Regions from separate parts of the Streptomyces sp. NPDC006610 genome, predicted to be linked through region 2. Evidence: riboswitches for the same ligand, from Rfam matches in the RefSeq annotation. Region 2 holds a riboswitch; the other holds the start of a gene.

Region 1 (7,489 bases), on a different contig from region 2:
AGACGGACCCGCACCTGGCCGCCGCGGAAACGCGCGTGGGCGGCACCCCCCCGTCGTACGGGGAGTGCCGCCCACGGCACGGAAGGACGGTACCGATCCTCGGAAGGATCAGAAGTCCATGTCACCGCCCGGCATGCCGCCGCCGGCCGGCGCGGCGGCCTTCTCCGGCTTGTCGGCGATGACGGCCTCGGTGGTGAGGAACAGCGCGGCGATGGAGGCGGCGTTCTGCAGCGCGGAACGGGTCACCTTCGCCGGGTCGATGATGCCTTCGGCGACCAGGTCGACGTACTCACCGGTCGCGGCGTTCAGGCCGTGGCCCGGGGTGAGGTTGCGGACCTTCTCCACCACGACGCCGCCCTCGAGGCCGGCGTTGACGGCGATCTGCTTCAGCGGGGCCTCGAGCGCCAGCTTGACGGCGGCGGCACCGGTGGCCTCGTCGCCCTCGAGCTCCAGCTTCTCGAACACCTGGGAGGCCTGGAGCAGGGCCACGCCACCACCGGCGACGATGCCCTCCTCGACGGCCGCCTTGGCGTTGCGCACGGCGTCCTCGATGCGGTGCTTGCGCTCCTTGAGCTCCACCTCGGTGGCGGCGCCGGCCTTGATGACCGCGACACCGCCGGCGAGCTTCGCCAGGCGCTCCTGCAGCTTCTCGCGGTCGTAGTCCGAGTCGCTGTTCTCGATCTCGGCGCGGATCTGGTTCACGCGGCCCTGGACCTGCTCCGCGGAGCCGGCGCCGTCCACGATGGTGGTCTCGTCCTTGGTGATGACGACCTTGCGGGCGCGGCCCAGGAGGTCCAGGGTCGCGTTCTCCAGCTTGAGGCCGACCTCCTCGGAGATGACCTCGCCGCCCGTGAGGATGGCGATGTCGCCGAGCATGGCCTTGCGGCGGTCGCCGAAGCCCGGGGCCTTGACGGCGACGGACTTGAAGGTGCCGCGGATCTTGTTGACGACCAGGGTCGACAGGGCCTCGCCCTCGACGTCCTCGGCGATGATCAGCAGCGGCTTGCCCGACTGCATGACCTTCTCCAGGAGCGGGAGCAGGTCCTTGACGTTGGAGATCTTGGAGTTGGCGATGAGGATGTAGGGGTCCTCGAGCGAGGCCTCCATCCGCTCCATGTCGGTGGCGAAGTACGCCGAGATGTAGCCCTTGTCGAAGCGCATGCCCTCGGTGAGCTCGAGCTCCAGACCGAAGGTCTGCGACTCCTCGACCGTGATGACGCCTTCCTTGCCGACCTTGTCCATCGCCTCGGCGATCAGCTCGCCGATCTGGGTGTCGGCGGCGGAGATGGAGGCCGTGGAGGCGATCTGCTCCTTGGTCTCGACCTCCTTGGCCTGGTCGAGCAGGGCGGCGGAGACGGCCTCGACGGCCTTCTCGATGCCGCGCTTCAGGGCCATCGGGTTGGCGCCGGCCGCGACGTTGCGCAGACCCTCGCGCACCAGGGCCTGGGCCAGCACGGTCGCCGTGGTCGTACCGTCGCCGGCGACGTCGTCCGTCTTCTTGGCGACTTCCTTGACCAGCTCGGCGCCGATCTTCTCGTACGGGTCCTCGAGCTCGATCTCCTTGGCGATGGAGACACCATCGTTGGTGATCGTGGGGGCGCCCCACTTCTTCTCGAGGACGACGTTGCGGCCCTTGGGGCCGAGCGTCACCTTCACGGCGTCCGCGAGCTGGTTCATGCCGCGCTCGAGGCCGCGCCGCGCCTCCTCGTCGAACGCGATGATCTTGGCCATGTGAAGTGGTCCCTCCAGGACTGGGGGTGATTCCTTCGGACCGCGCCCGCGCCCGCGACGGACGGCTCGCCGGCCCCGTGGTTCCTTGCCCCACCTGGCCCGCGGGCCTCACCGACCCGGTCCTTCTTTGTCACTCTCACCTTCAGAGTGCTAACGCCAATGATTAGCACTCGGGTGTGGTGAGTGCAAGCGCCTCCCGGCATCCGGCCACCCGGAGGCGTGGGTCCGGACAGCCGGAAGCGCGGGTCCCGACCGCCGGAAGCGGCGGATCCGCGGACGGCCGAAGGCGACGGACCCGGAGGCCGGAGGCGGACCCGGAGGCCGGAGGCGCGGGCCCGGACAGCCAGAGGCGCGGGCCCGGACGGCCAGAGGCGTGGGGCCGGACGGCCGGAGGCGGACCCGGAGGCGGGCCCGGACGGCCGGGGACGCGGGCCCGGACAGCCGAAGGGCCCGCACCCCTGGGGATGCGGGCCCTTCGGAGAAAGACCTTCGCCTGCGGTGGTCGGTCGCGCGTTTCAGGCAGTGACGCGGACCATGTCGGCCTGCGGGCCCTTCTGACCCTGCGAGATCTCGAACTCGACTCGCTGGCCCTCTTCGAGGGTCCGGTACCCGTCCATCTGGATCGCGCTGTAGTGGACGAAGACGTCCGCACCACCGTCGACCGCGATGAAGCCGTACCCCTTCTCCGCGTTGAACCACTTGACGGTGCCCTGAGCCATGCCTAACTCCCCTATTACTGGCCCTTGCACAGATCCACACTTCGCGGACCCGGGTCAGATCTCACCCCCCAATGGCTGGGGGCGTGCGCCGGAACGCGTCGACCGCGGCCGAATGTATCTGTCCAACTGCCGTCTGCAACAGGTCAGTCGGACGAGAAATCTGGGCGCGAGCGGTCGGGAATTTACGGAAAATCCGCCAGACTTCAGGGCAAGCCGGACCGCGGAAAAGGCCAGGATGGCCGAAAAGGATCGCACACTTTGGCTACTTCTCGACGGAAGCGCAGCGTTCCACATATGCGCCCGGCAAGGTGAAAGGGGGCGCGTTCCCCAACTCTACCGTGCTCAATCACATTGAATGGCCCCCTCCGCTTCTCTTGGGGAGGGGGCCATTCAACGGACGTCCGGTGTTCAGCCGCCGGCGACGGCGGGGATGATCGACACGCCCGCGCCGTCCGGGGTGGCGGTGTCCAGACCCTGTTCAAAACGGACGTCGTCGTCGTTGACGTACACGTTGACGAAGCGGCGCAGCTTGCCCTGGTCGTCCAGGACGCGGGCGGCGATGCCCGTGTGGTTCTTCTCCAGGTCGGCGATGACCTCGCCGAGGGTGGCCCCCTCGGCGGCGACCTCGGCCTTCCCGCCCGTGTAGGTGCGCAGGATGGTGGGGATGCGGACGGTGACGCTCATGGCTCGGTGACCTCCGGTCGGGGTGGCTGGCGTACGCGGATGCGGAAGGGGGCGGCGGACCGGCGGATCAGGCGAGGCCGGCCGCGCGGAACGACTCCAGGCTCGGCCGGATGGTCGCGGTGAGCCCCGTCCCCGCCACGGCGTCCAGCGTCTTGAGACCGTCGCCCGTGTTGAGGACGACCGTGGTCTTCGCCGGGTCCAGCACGCCGTTCTCGATCAGCTTGCGGGTCACGCCCACCGTCACGCCGCCGGCCGTCTCCGCGAAGATGCCCTCGGTGCGGGCCAGCAGCCTGATGGCGTCCACGATCTGCTCGTCCGTGACGTCCTCCACGGCGCCGCCCGTGCGGCGGGCGATGTCGAGGACGTAGGGCCCGTCGGCCGGGTTGCCGATGGCGAGGGACTTGGCGATGGTGTCGGGCTTCTGCGGCCGGACGACGTCGTGCCCGGCCTTGTACGCGGTGGACACCGGCGAGCAGCCCTCGGCCTGGGCGCCGAAGATCTTGTACGGCCGGTCCTCGACCAGACCGAGCTTGATCAGTTCCTGCAGCCCCTTGTCGATCTTGGTGAGCTGGGAGCCGGAGGCGATCGGCACCACGATCTGGTCCGGCAGCCGCCAGCCGAGCTGCTCGCAGATCTCGTACGCGAGGGTCTTGGACCCCTCCGCGTAGTACGGCCGCAGGTTGACGTTGACGAAGCCCCAGCCCTCGCCGGCCGGGTCGCCGATCAGCTCGGAGCAGAAGCGGTTGACGTCGTCGTAGTTGCCCTCGATGCCGACCAGCTCGCCGCCGTAGACGGCGGCCATGACGACCTTGCCCTGCTCCAGGTCGTGCGGGATGAACACGCAGGAGCGCAGGCCGGCCCGGGCGGCGGCGGCGCCGACCGCGCCGGCCAGGTTGCCGGTGGAGGAGCAGGACAGGGTGGTGAAGCCGAAGGCACGGGCGGCCTCCAGGGCCTGGGCGACGACCCGGTCCTTGAAGGAGTGGGTCGGGTTGCCGGAGTCGTCCTTGACGTACAGACCGCCGGTCACGCCGAGTTCGCGGGCGAGGTTGTCGGCCTGGACGAGCTTGGTCCAGCCGGGGTTCAGGTTGGGCTTGTCCGCCACGTCGGCCGGGACGGGCAGCAGGGGCGCGTAGCGCCAGATGTTCGCGGGTCCCGCCTCGATGCGCCGCCGCAGTTCCTCGGTGTCGTAGGCCGAGAAGTCGTACGCGATCTCCAGCGGGCCGAAACACTCCTCGCAGGCGAAGACCGGTCCGAGGGGTACGCGGTGACCGCACTCGCGGCAGGAGAGCGCCGCGGCGGGACCCAGGTCCACGGAGGCGGCGGAATCGGTGGTGCTTGCAACGGTCTGCACAGCCATGTGAGGCGAGGCCCTTTCTCCTCATCTTCCTCACGACGCATCTCGCCGTGAGACGGATTTGGCACCTTCCCTAGCCGGGAGCCTCGCGGAAACGATCAACACTGATCTACGAGACCGGCTGGAGGGTTGCCGGGGCTTCATCGGGCCGTATCCCTCTGCCCCTCTGGATGAGCTGTATGTGGTTGTCGGCATGGCGACCCCCGACATGCGATGGTCACCAGCGTTGTTCAAGACTGTAACCGAAGGCCAGGACAGTTGAGATAGTCGTCCGAAGCGCGAGATGGATCACATGCCGGTCGGAACGTCCGGACATGTGCTCCCCCACTCGCCGAGAGAACGCGAAGGAGCCGCAGGCTGTGCTGGAAGAAGTCGAGCGCTGGCTGAACACCCGCTCCTGGTCCGCGACCGATCGCCCGCTGCACAAGATCCTGGCCGCCAAGCGTGCCACGGGCCAGTCGGTCAGCGTCGTGCTGCCCGCCCTCAACGAGGAGGAGACGGTCGGCGACATCGTCGCCGTGATCCGGCACGACCTGATGCACCAGGTCCCGCTCGTCGACGAGATCGTCGTCGTCGACTCGGGCTCCACCGACCGCACCTCCGAGGTGGCCGCCGCCGCGGGCGCCCGGGTGGTGCACCGCGACGAGATCCTCCCGCGCCTCCCCGCCGTGCCCGGCAAGGGCGAGGTGCTGTGGCGCTCCCTGCTGGTGACCGACGGGGACATCGTCTGCTTCATCGACGCGGACCTGCGGGAGTTCTCGTCGGACTTCGTCTCCGGGATCGTCGGCCCGCTGCTGACCGACCCGGACGTCGACCTCGTCAAGGGGATGTACGACCGCCCGCTGGGCGGCGCGGCGGGGCAGGGCGGCCGGGTGACCGAGCTGATGGCACGCCCGCTGCTCAACATGCACTGGCCGCAGCTGGCGGGCTTCGTGCAGCCGCTGGGCGGCGAGTACGCGGCCCGCCGCTCGCTGCTGGAACAGCTGCCCTTCCCCGTCGGGTACGGCGTGGAGCTGGGCATGCTGGTCGACGCCCTGCACCTGGTGGGGCTCGACGCGCTGGCCCAGGTGGACATCGGAGTGCGCAAGCACCGGCACCAGGACGGGCAGGCGCTCGGCCGGATGGCCGCGGCGATCTACCGCACCGCGCAGCTGAGGCTGGCGCGCGGGCATCTGATCCGGCCCGCCATCACCCAGTTCGAGCGGGGGTCGGAGGGGTTCGAGCCGCGCACGTACTCGGTGGACACGGAGGAGCGTCCGCCGATGGTGGAGATCGCGGAGTACGCGCGGCGCAGGGTGGCGTGAGGCGGCCGGGCGCGGGCCGGACGGGAGCGGAAGGGGCCGGACGAGAGGTCGGACGAGGAGCCGGACGGCGGGCCGCGCGGAGGGTCGCGCGGCCGGTCGTCCGCCGTCGCACGGCCGGTCGTATACGGCACGCGATCCGGCCGCCGAACTGCTGGAACCGTACGTTTGAGCGGTTGGGGGGCGGGCTAGGTTGAGGCTTATGGCTTCGACGTACGGTGCTGCACAGGTCCTGCTCGCCTCCAACCGGGGGCCGGTCTCCTACACGGTCGGCGAGGACGGTTCGCTGAACGCCCGCAGGGGCGGTGGCGGCCTGGTCTCCGGGCTGTCGGCGATCGGTCCGGACGCGGGCGCGCTGTGGGTGTGCTCGGCCCTGAGCGACGGGGACCGCGAGGCGGTGCGGCGCGGGGTGGGCGAGTCCGGGGTGCGGATGCTGGACATTCCGGGGGACGTGCACGCGGACGCGTACAACGGCGTCGCGAACTCGGTGCTGTGGTTCGTGCACCACATGCTCTACCAGACGCCGGTGGAGCCGGTGTTCGACGCGGAGTTCCGGCGCCAGTGGGCGTCGTACGTCACGTACAACGAGGCGTTCGCGCGGGCGCTGGCCGAGGAAGCGGCCGAGGGCGCGGCGGTGCTGGTGCAGGACTACCACCTCACGCTCGTGCCGGGGCTGCTGCGCGAGCTGCGCCCGGACCTGCGGATCGGCCACTTCTCGCACACGCCGTGGGCGCCGCCGGAGTACTTCCGGATGCTGCCGGACGACGTGGCCGGGCAGGTGCTGCGCGGGATGCTGGGCGCAGACCGGCTGGGTTTCCTCACCCGCCGCTGGGCGGAGGCGTTCACGGCGTGCTGCGAGGCGTTCGCCGGGGGCCTCGGCGGGACGCGCGTGGGCGTGCACGGCCTGGGAGCGGACGCGGACTTCCTGCGCCGGCGCTCGCGCGAGGCGGACGTCGAGGAGCGCATGGAGTCGCTGCGCGCGGAGATCGGCGAGGGCCGCCGGGCGATCGTCCGCGTGGACCGCACGGAACTCTCCAAGAACATCGTCCGCGGCCTGCTGGCCTACCGCCGGCTCCTGGAGGACCGCCCCGAGTGGCACGAGCGGGTGGTGCACGTCGCGTTCGCCTACCCGTCGCGGCAGGACCTCGCGGTGTACCGCGACTACACGGCGGAGGTGCAGCGCCTGGCCGCGGAGATCAACGACCAGTACGGCACGCCGGGCTGGACGCCGGTGGTCCTCCACGTCAAGGACGACTTCGCCCGCTCCCTGGCCGCGTACCGCCTGGCCGACGTGGCCCTGGTGAACCCGATCCGGGACGGCATGAACCTGGTCGCCAAGGAGGTCCCGGTCGTCTCGGACGACGGCTGCGCCCTGGTCCTGTCCCGCGAGGCGGGCGCCTACGAGGAACTGGGCGAGGACGCGCTGGTCGTCAACCCCTACGACGTCACCGCCACGGCGGAGGCCCTCCACGCGGCCCTGACGATGCCCGCCGCCGAGCGGGCCGACCGCACCAAGCGCCTCGCCGCGGCGGCGACGGCCCTCCCCCCGGCCCAGTGGTTCCTGGACCAGCTGAACGCCCTGCGGGGGGACGGGGCGGCCTGAGCACCCGGTGGGGCCTCGGCTTCCGGGACGGTGGATCGGATCGGTGAGGGCGGCGGCCTGAGCGGAACGGCCGCCCGCAGAGCCTCGGCCACCGGGC
Region 2 (7,489 bases):
GTTCGTCACCATCCCCGTGGACAGGTCGGTCTACGTCTGGACCCTCGGCCACGTCAGCGCGCTCAACCTCGCGCTGGGCCTGACCCTCGGCATCGCGCTGTTCACCATCGGCGCCGGCGCGATCCACTGGGCGCGCACGCTGATGGCGGACGTCGAGATGGCCGACGAGCGCCACCCGATCGAGGCGTCGCCCGAGCTGAACGCCAAGATCAAGGAAGAGTGGAAGCAGGGTGTCGAGGAGTCCGCGTTCGGACGGCGCAAGCTGATCCGCAACACGATGCTCGGCGCGCTCACCCTCGTGCCGCTCACCAGCCTGGTCCTGCTGCGCGACCTCGGTCCGCTGCCCGGCACCTCGCTGCGCCACACCATGTGGTCCAAGGGCCTGCTCCTGGTCAACATGAACACGAACGAGCCGCTGCGTCCCTCGGACATCTCCGTCGGCTCGCTCACCTTCGCCAAGCCCGAGGGCCTGGAGGAGCACGACCACTCGTACCAGAACGAGATCGCCAAGGCCGCCCTGATGATCGTCCGGATCGAGCCGGAGGACATCAAGGACAAGCGCGAGCTGGAGTGGTCGCACGAGGGCATCGTGGCGTACTCCAAGATCTGCACCCACGTCGGCTGCCCGATCTCGCTGTACGAGCAGCAGACGCACCACGTGCTGTGCCCCTGCCACCAGTCCACCTTCGACCTCTCCGACGGAGCCAGGGTCATCTTCGGCCCCGCCGGCCACGCCCTGCCGCAGCTGCGCATCGGCGTGAACGACGAGGGGTACCTCGAGGCGCTCGGCGACTTCGAGGAGCCCGTCGGCCCTGCATTCTGGGAGCGCGGATGAGCACCACCAGCACCACCAGCACCGAATCCCGCGCCCGCGGGAAGGCTCCGGCCGGCGAGCGCCTCGCCGACTGGGCCGACGGCCGGCTGGGGATCTACTCCCTGGCCAAGGCCAACATGCGCAAGATCTTTCCCGACCACTGGTCGTTCATGCTGGGCGAGATCTGCCTGTACAGCTTCATCATCATCATCCTCACGGGTGTGTACCTGACGCTGTTCTTCCACCCGTCGATGAACGAGGTGGAGTACCACGGCAGCTACGTCCCGCTGCAGGGCGTGCTGATGAGCGAGGCGTACGCCTCCACGCTGGACATCAGCTTCGACGTGCGCGGTGGTCTGCTGATCCGGCAGATCCACCACTGGGCGGCGATCATCTTCCTCGCCGGCATGTTCGTGCACATGATGCGCGTCTTCTTCACCGGCGCGTTCCGCAAGCCGCGCGAGGTCAACTGGCTGTTCGGCTTCCTGCTGTTCGTCCTGGGCATGTTCACCGGGTTCACCGGCTACTCGCTCCCGGACGACCTGCTCTCGGGCACCGGTGTCCGCTTCACCCAGGGCGCGATCCTGTCCGTGCCGATCGTCGGCACGTACATCTCGATGTTCCTGTTCGGCGGGGAGTTCCCCGGCACGGACTTCGTGGCCCGGTTCTACTCGATCCACATCCTGCTGCTGCCGGGCATCATGCTGGCGCTGGTGAGCGCCCACCTGATCCTGGTCTTCTACCACAAGCACACCCAGTTCCCGGGCCCCGGCCGGACCAACAAGAACGTCGTCGGCATGCCGCTGCTGCCGGTCTACACGGCCAAGGCCGGAGGCTTCTTCTTCCTGGTCTTCGGTGTGACCGCGGCTCTCGCCGGCATCGCGTCGGTCAACCCGATCTGGGTCCTCGGCCCCTACCGGGCGGACCAGGTGTCCACGGGCGCCCAGCCCGACTGGTACATGGGCTTCGCCGAGGGCCTGGTGCGCGCCATGCCGGGCTGGGAGATCAACTTCTGGGGTCACACGCTCGTCCTGGGCGTGTTCGTCCCGCTGGTGATCTTCGGTCTGTTCCTCGCGGTGATCGCCCTGTACCCGTTCATCGAGGCCTGGGTCACGGGGGACAAGCGGGAGCACCACCTGCTGGACCGCCCGCGCAACGCCCCGACCCGCACCGCCTTCGGCGTGGCCTGGATCACCGCGTACATGATCATGCTGATCGGCGGTGGCAACGACATCGTCGCGACCCACTTCCATCTGTCGATCAACGCGGTCACGTGGTTCGTCCGGATCGGGTTCTTCGTGGGACCGGTCATCGCGTTCGTCGTGACCAAGCGGATCTGCCTCGGCCTCCAGCGCCGGGACCGGGACAAGGTGCTGCACGGCCGGGAGACCGGCACCATCAAGCGCCTGCCGCACGGTGAGTTCATCGAGGTGCACGAGCCGCTCAGCCAGGAGCAGCTGCACACGCTCACGGCGCACGAGCAGTACAAGCCGCTGGCCATCGGCCAGACGGTCGACGAGAACGGCGTCAAGCGCAAGGTGAAGGGCTCCGAGAAGCTGCGCGTCAAGCTCAGCAACGCCTACTTCGGCGAGGAGTCGCAGATCCCGAAGCCCACCGTCGAGGAGTACAAGGAGATCACGAGCGGCCACGGCCACCACTGATCGCTGCGTTCGCCACAGCCACGGCCGAGGGCCCCGTCCGGTGTACGGACGGGGCCCTCCGTCTTGTCCGGCGGCTGGATAGGGTGGAGCCCGTCCGAGACACCCGTCCCGACATCCGGGACCGAGCCAGGAGCGGCTTATGAGCGCTGTGACCCCCGCTGGAGGCGACACCGCGGCGGGCCGCACCTGGCCCGCCCTGCTGAACGGCCTGCTCGACGGCCGCGACCTGAGCGCGGACGACACGGCCTGGGCGATGGACGTGATCATGCGGGGCGAGGCGACGGACGCCCAGATCGCCGGTTTCGCGGTGGCCCTGCGGGCCAAGGGCGAGACCGTCGAGGAGATCGCCGGCATGGTCCGCACCATGTACGAGCACGCCAACGTGATCGAGGTGCCGGGGGAGACCGTCGACATCGTCGGCACCGGCGGCGACGGCGCCAAGACGGTGAACATCTCCACCATGTCCGCCGTGGTGATCGCCGGCACCGGCGCCAAGGTCGTCAAGCACGGCAACCGCGCCGCCTCCTCCGCGTCCGGCGCGTCCGACGTGCTGGAGAAGCTCGGGGTCAATCTGGAGCTGACGCCGCGGCGGGTCGCCGAGGTGGCCGAGGAGGCCGGGATCACCTTCTGCTTCGCGGTCAGGTTCCACCCGGCGCTGCGCCATGTGGCTGCGGCGCGTGGCCAGCTGGGCATCCGGACCACCTTCAACTTCCTCGGCCCGCTGACCAACCCGGCGCGGGTGCGGGCCCAGGCGGTGGGCGTCGCCGACGCGCGCATGGCCCCGATCGTGGCCGGCGTGCTCGCCGAACGCGGCAACTCCTCGCTGGTCTTCCGCGGCGACGACGGCCTCGACGAGCTGACGGTCACCGCCACCTCCCGGGTGTGGGTGGTCCGCGACGGCAAGGTGACCGAGGAGGTCTTCGACCCGCGGGACGTCGGCATCGAGCCGGTCCCGCTGGAGGCGCTGCGCGGCGCCGACGCCTCCTACAACGCCGAGGTGGCCCGTCGGCTGCTCGACGGCGAGCGGGGTCCCGTCCGGGACGCGGTGCTGCTGAACTCGGCGGCGGCCCTGGTGGCGCTGGAGCCGGGCACGGGACCGCTCGCGGAGCAGCTCCGGGACGGCATGGCGAAGGCGGCCGAGTCCATCGACTCCGGGGCGGCCGGGCGGGTCCTGGAGCGCTGGGTGGCGGTCAGCAACGCCTGAACGGCCGCGTGGGCAAAGGCAGATGGCGCAGGGGCGCGGTCCGGGATGCGGACCGCGCCCTTGCGCGTATCCGACAGTGTGGCAAGATGTGGGACCAGGTCATGAGCGACAGCCATCAGGCCCCGGCCGGCTGTCCGGCAACCCTCCGTCCGTGGCGGGGTGCCCCGGGTGAAGACCAGGCCGCAGACAGCAAGGTCTGCGGCAAGCGCGGACCCCTCGCGAGACCAGGGGTCCTGGGTCGTTCGAGGGAGCCTTCCGTGAGCAAACGAATGCGCTAGGCCTGTCGGCCGTTTTCCAGCCGTGCCCCGGGTGCGCCGTCGACGCGCGCGCCTCCCGCACCGGTCGCCTCGGCGCACCCCCTTTCTTCTCGTCCCCCGCGCTGCTGCCCAGCGCTCGACTCACGGGAGTCCTCGTCATGCCGGTTTCCGTATCCTCCGCTGCCTCCGCCCCGGCCATTTGCCCCCCGCTGCCCGTTCTGGGACGGGATGTCACCGTGCCGCTCGTGACCGGCGGCGAGGCCGTCTACGCCGCGCTCGACTACGCGGCCAGCGCGCCCGCGCTCCAGCGGGTGTGGGACGACGTGGCGGCGTACGCGCCGTACTACGGCAGCGTGCACCGCGGTGCCGGGTACCTCTCGCAGCTGTCCACCGACCTGTTCGAGAAGGCCCGCGCCACGGTCGCGGGCTTCCTCGACTGCCGGGCCGACGACCAGGTCGTCTTCACCCGCTCCACCACCGACTCCCTGAACCTCCTGGCCGGGGCGCTGCCCGCCGGATGCCGGGTCTTCGTCTTCGAGACCGAGCACCATGCCGCGCTGCTGCCCTGGCCCGAGGACGCGGTCACCTGGCTCGACGCGCCGCGCAGCCCCGGCGAGGCCGTGGCGGCCCTGGAGCGGGCCCTCGCCGACCGGGACCCGTACGGCCCCGCGCTGGTCTGCGTCACAGGGGCGTCCAACGTCACCGGCGAGCTGTGGCCGGTACGGGAACTGGCCGCCGCCGCGCACGCGCACGGCGCCCGGATCGTCCTGGACGCCGCCCAGCTCGCCCCGCACCGCCCCGTGTCGGTGCGCGATCTGGACGTCGACTGGGTCGCCTTCTCCGGGCACAAGCTCTACGCCCCCTTCGGCGCCGGCGTCCTCGCCGGCCGCGCCGACTGGCTGGGCGCCGCCGAACCGTACCTCGCCGGCGGCGGGGCCAGCCGCAGGGTCGCCCGGCGGGCGGACGGCGGCGTGGAGGTGGAGTGGCACGACGGCGCGGCCCGGCACGAGGCGGGGTCCCCGAACGTCATCGGCGCCCACGCCGTCGCGTCGGCCTGCCAGGCGCTCACCGAGGCCGGCTTCGAGTCCCTGGTCGCCCGCGAGGAGTACCTGCTGCGCAAGGTGCGCGAGGGACTGGCCGGGCTGCCGCAGGTGCGGGTGCTGTCCCTGTTCGGCGAGGACGCGCCGCGGGTCGGCGTCCTGTCCTTCGTGGTGGACGGCTGGAACGGCTCGCACTTCGCCGCGGCACTGTCCGCGGAGTACGGCATCGGGGTGCGGGACGGGCTGTTCTGCGCCCATCCGCTGCTGCGCACGCTGCTGGACGGCGCGGCCGGGACGTCGGGGACGTCTCAGGAGTGCGGGACGCCCGGGACCGCCGGCGCCGTCCGGGTCAGCTTCGGCGCCGGGACTCCCGAGGAGCATGTGGACCGGTTCCTGCGGGCGACGCGGGAGCTGCTCGGGAACGGGTCGCGGTGGTCCTACCGGACGGAGGGCGGGCGGTGCGTGCCGGTGCCTGGGCCGGCGGCTTGAGGTCGTCGGGGGCGAGGGCGTGGTGTTCGGGTGAGGGTGTCGGGGGCCGGTCGCGCAGTTCCCCGCGCCCTTGGGGTGTTGCCCGGACGTCGGCTGTGAGGGGCCGTGTCCGAGGGGCGTGTGCTTCGGGTGCGGGTTGTGGAGGGCTGGTCGCGCAGTTCCCCGCGCCCCCCGGGGCGTCGCCTGGGCCGGGGGCGGTGGTGACCGTCCCCGGCGGCCGGCCGGTCAGCCCGGCCTCAATTGTCCAGGCCGATGGCGAAGGCCGCCTCCAGGTCGTGCTGGGAGTAGGTGCGGAACGCCACATGGGTGTCCGTCGCCTCCACGCCCGGGATCTTGCTGATGCGGCCGGGGATGACCTCCGCCAGGTCCTCGTGGTGGCGGACCCGGACCATCGCGATCAGGTCGTACGTGCCGGTGACCGAGAAGACCTCGCTGACGGAGTCCAGCGCCGCGATCCGCTCGGCGATCTCGGGGATCCGGTCCACGCTGGTCTTGATCAGGACGATCGCGGTGATCACGGCTGGTTCTCTCCCTCGGGGGCCGGAGCTGGGGCGGGTTTCACTCTAGTCCTCCGGCCGAACCGGGCCCACGCGTAGCCGAAGCCCAGGGCGAAGCCCACCAGGTGGGCCAGGTACGCCACCCCCGGCCCGCCGTCGGAGCGGCCCGCCGCCAGCCACTGCAGGGCCGCCCAGAAGGGCAGCACCACCCACGCCGGGAAGCGCAGCGGCAGGAAGAAGAGGAACGGCAGCAGACTGGTCACCCGCGCGGTCGGGAAGAGGAACAGGAACGCCCCGAGCACCGCCGAGATCGCCCCGGACGCGCCGACCAGCGACTGCTCGGAGCCCGCGTTGGCCGCCGCGTACGCCAGCAGCGCGAGGCAGCCGCAGCCGACGTAGAAGAGGGTGAACCCGGCCCGGCCCATGCGTTCCTCGGTCATCGCGCCGAAGACGTGCAGGAACAGCATGTTGCCGAGCAGATGCACCCAGCTGCCGTGCACGAACAGTGCCGTCGCCGGGGTGAGGAGGGCCCCGGGGGAGCCGCCGAACAGCTCTGCGGGGATCACGCCCCAGCGGCGGAAATAGGCCCGCTGCACCGCGAGCAGCTCCTCCCCCGTGCCGTAGGCGGGGCCGAGTCCCGACGCGGGCCCGATCAGGAAGATCACGCAGCACAGGCCGATCAGCCCGTACGTCACCGGCGCCGGCGGCCTCCGCCGGGCTCTCAGGGCCACCGCCCTCCAGTCGCTGACCATGAACACAGAGCATGACGCAACGGGACGTATCCGCACGGACCGCCTCGCCGCCGTGGACGGACGGGCGTCGGGCACCCGGCAGGCCGTAGGGTTACGAGCCACACGCTCCAGGCACGCTGGCGCGCCGGGAAACCAGAAGGGAAGGGACCAGGCACGATGACGGTTCCCCTGCCGACCGCCTCGACGCGGTGGCGCTGCAAGCTGTGCGGCAACCTCACCCGCTTCGACGTGACCCGTTCCTCCAAGGTGGTCGAGTACGTGCACCTCGACCTGGCCGGTGAGCCGAACGTGGAGGAGCGCGAGGTCGTCAGTGAGACCATCGAGTCGGTGCGGTGCCGCTGGTGCAACGCCGTGGATCAGGTGGAACTCGTGGAGAGGCCCGGCGTCGGCTCCTGACGGGAGCGGGCTCCTGGGCCGGTGATCCCGTGACCGGGGTCGCGTACAGGCATTGGGGTGAGGATGGTGGAGACCACAGGCGGGGAGCCGGACGACGGCGCCGCTGAGGTGCTCGACCGTCCGCTGCCCGAGGGTGTGCGCCGCCGCGTCGTGCAGATCGTCGCCGACGGCTTCGGCGGACTGACCATGGCCGAACTGCCCGCCCAGTTGCGGCAGTACGCCCGTTTCGCCCCCAACCGCCGTGCCAAGTTCGCCGGGAACGCCATGGCCGCGGCCCTGGAGACCGACCCGCTGTTCCGGCAGCGCATCGGCGAGAAGTTCCGGGAGGTCCAGCCCGAGCTGTGCGGCGCCCTCGACTCGGGCGCGCCCCCGCCCGCCG

The links. Region 2 has a riboswitch for S-adenosylmethionine ahead of ABZY13_RS17955 (aminotransferase class V-fold PLP-dependent enzyme). Riboswitches for the same ligand answer to the same signal wherever they lie in the genome.
Region 1: it holds a riboswitch for S-adenosylmethionine, as region 2 does, so the genes downstream of both, thrC (threonine synthase) here and ABZY13_RS17955 (aminotransferase class V-fold PLP-dependent enzyme) in region 2, are expected to answer to the same signal.

The regions. Positions count from the first base shown of each region.
Region 1 covers NZ_JBEXOP010000012.1:58,906-66,394, reverse strand. The annotation lists gene groL (chaperonin GroEL) at 109-1,731, opposite strand; gene ABZY13_RS12470 (cold-shock protein) at 2,247-2,450, opposite strand; gene ABZY13_RS12465 (ubiquitin-like small modifier protein 1) at 2,859-3,134, opposite strand; gene thrC (threonine synthase) at 3,202-4,491, opposite strand; SAM riboswitch class I at 4,510-4,665, opposite strand; gene ABZY13_RS12455 (glucosyl-3-phosphoglycerate synthase) at 4,848-5,792, shown strand; gene ABZY13_RS12450 (trehalose-6-phosphate synthase) at 5,992-7,392, shown strand.
Region 2 covers NZ_JBEXOP010000020.1:24,987-32,475, reverse strand. The annotation lists gene ABZY13_RS17970 (Rieske 2Fe-2S domain-containing protein) at 1-835, shown strand, start outside; gene ABZY13_RS17965 (cytochrome bc complex cytochrome b subunit) at 832-2,475, shown strand; gene trpD (anthranilate phosphoribosyltransferase) at 2,615-3,679, shown strand; SAM riboswitch class IV at 3,777-3,893, shown strand; gene ABZY13_RS17955 (aminotransferase class V-fold PLP-dependent enzyme) at 4,095-5,465, shown strand; gene ABZY13_RS17950 (Lrp/AsnC ligand binding domain-containing protein) at 5,702-5,983, opposite strand; gene ABZY13_RS17945 (rhomboid family intramembrane serine protease) at 5,980-6,714, opposite strand; gene ABZY13_RS17940 (hypothetical protein) at 6,871-7,110, shown strand; gene ABZY13_RS17935 (NYN domain-containing protein) at 7,174-7,489, shown strand, end outside.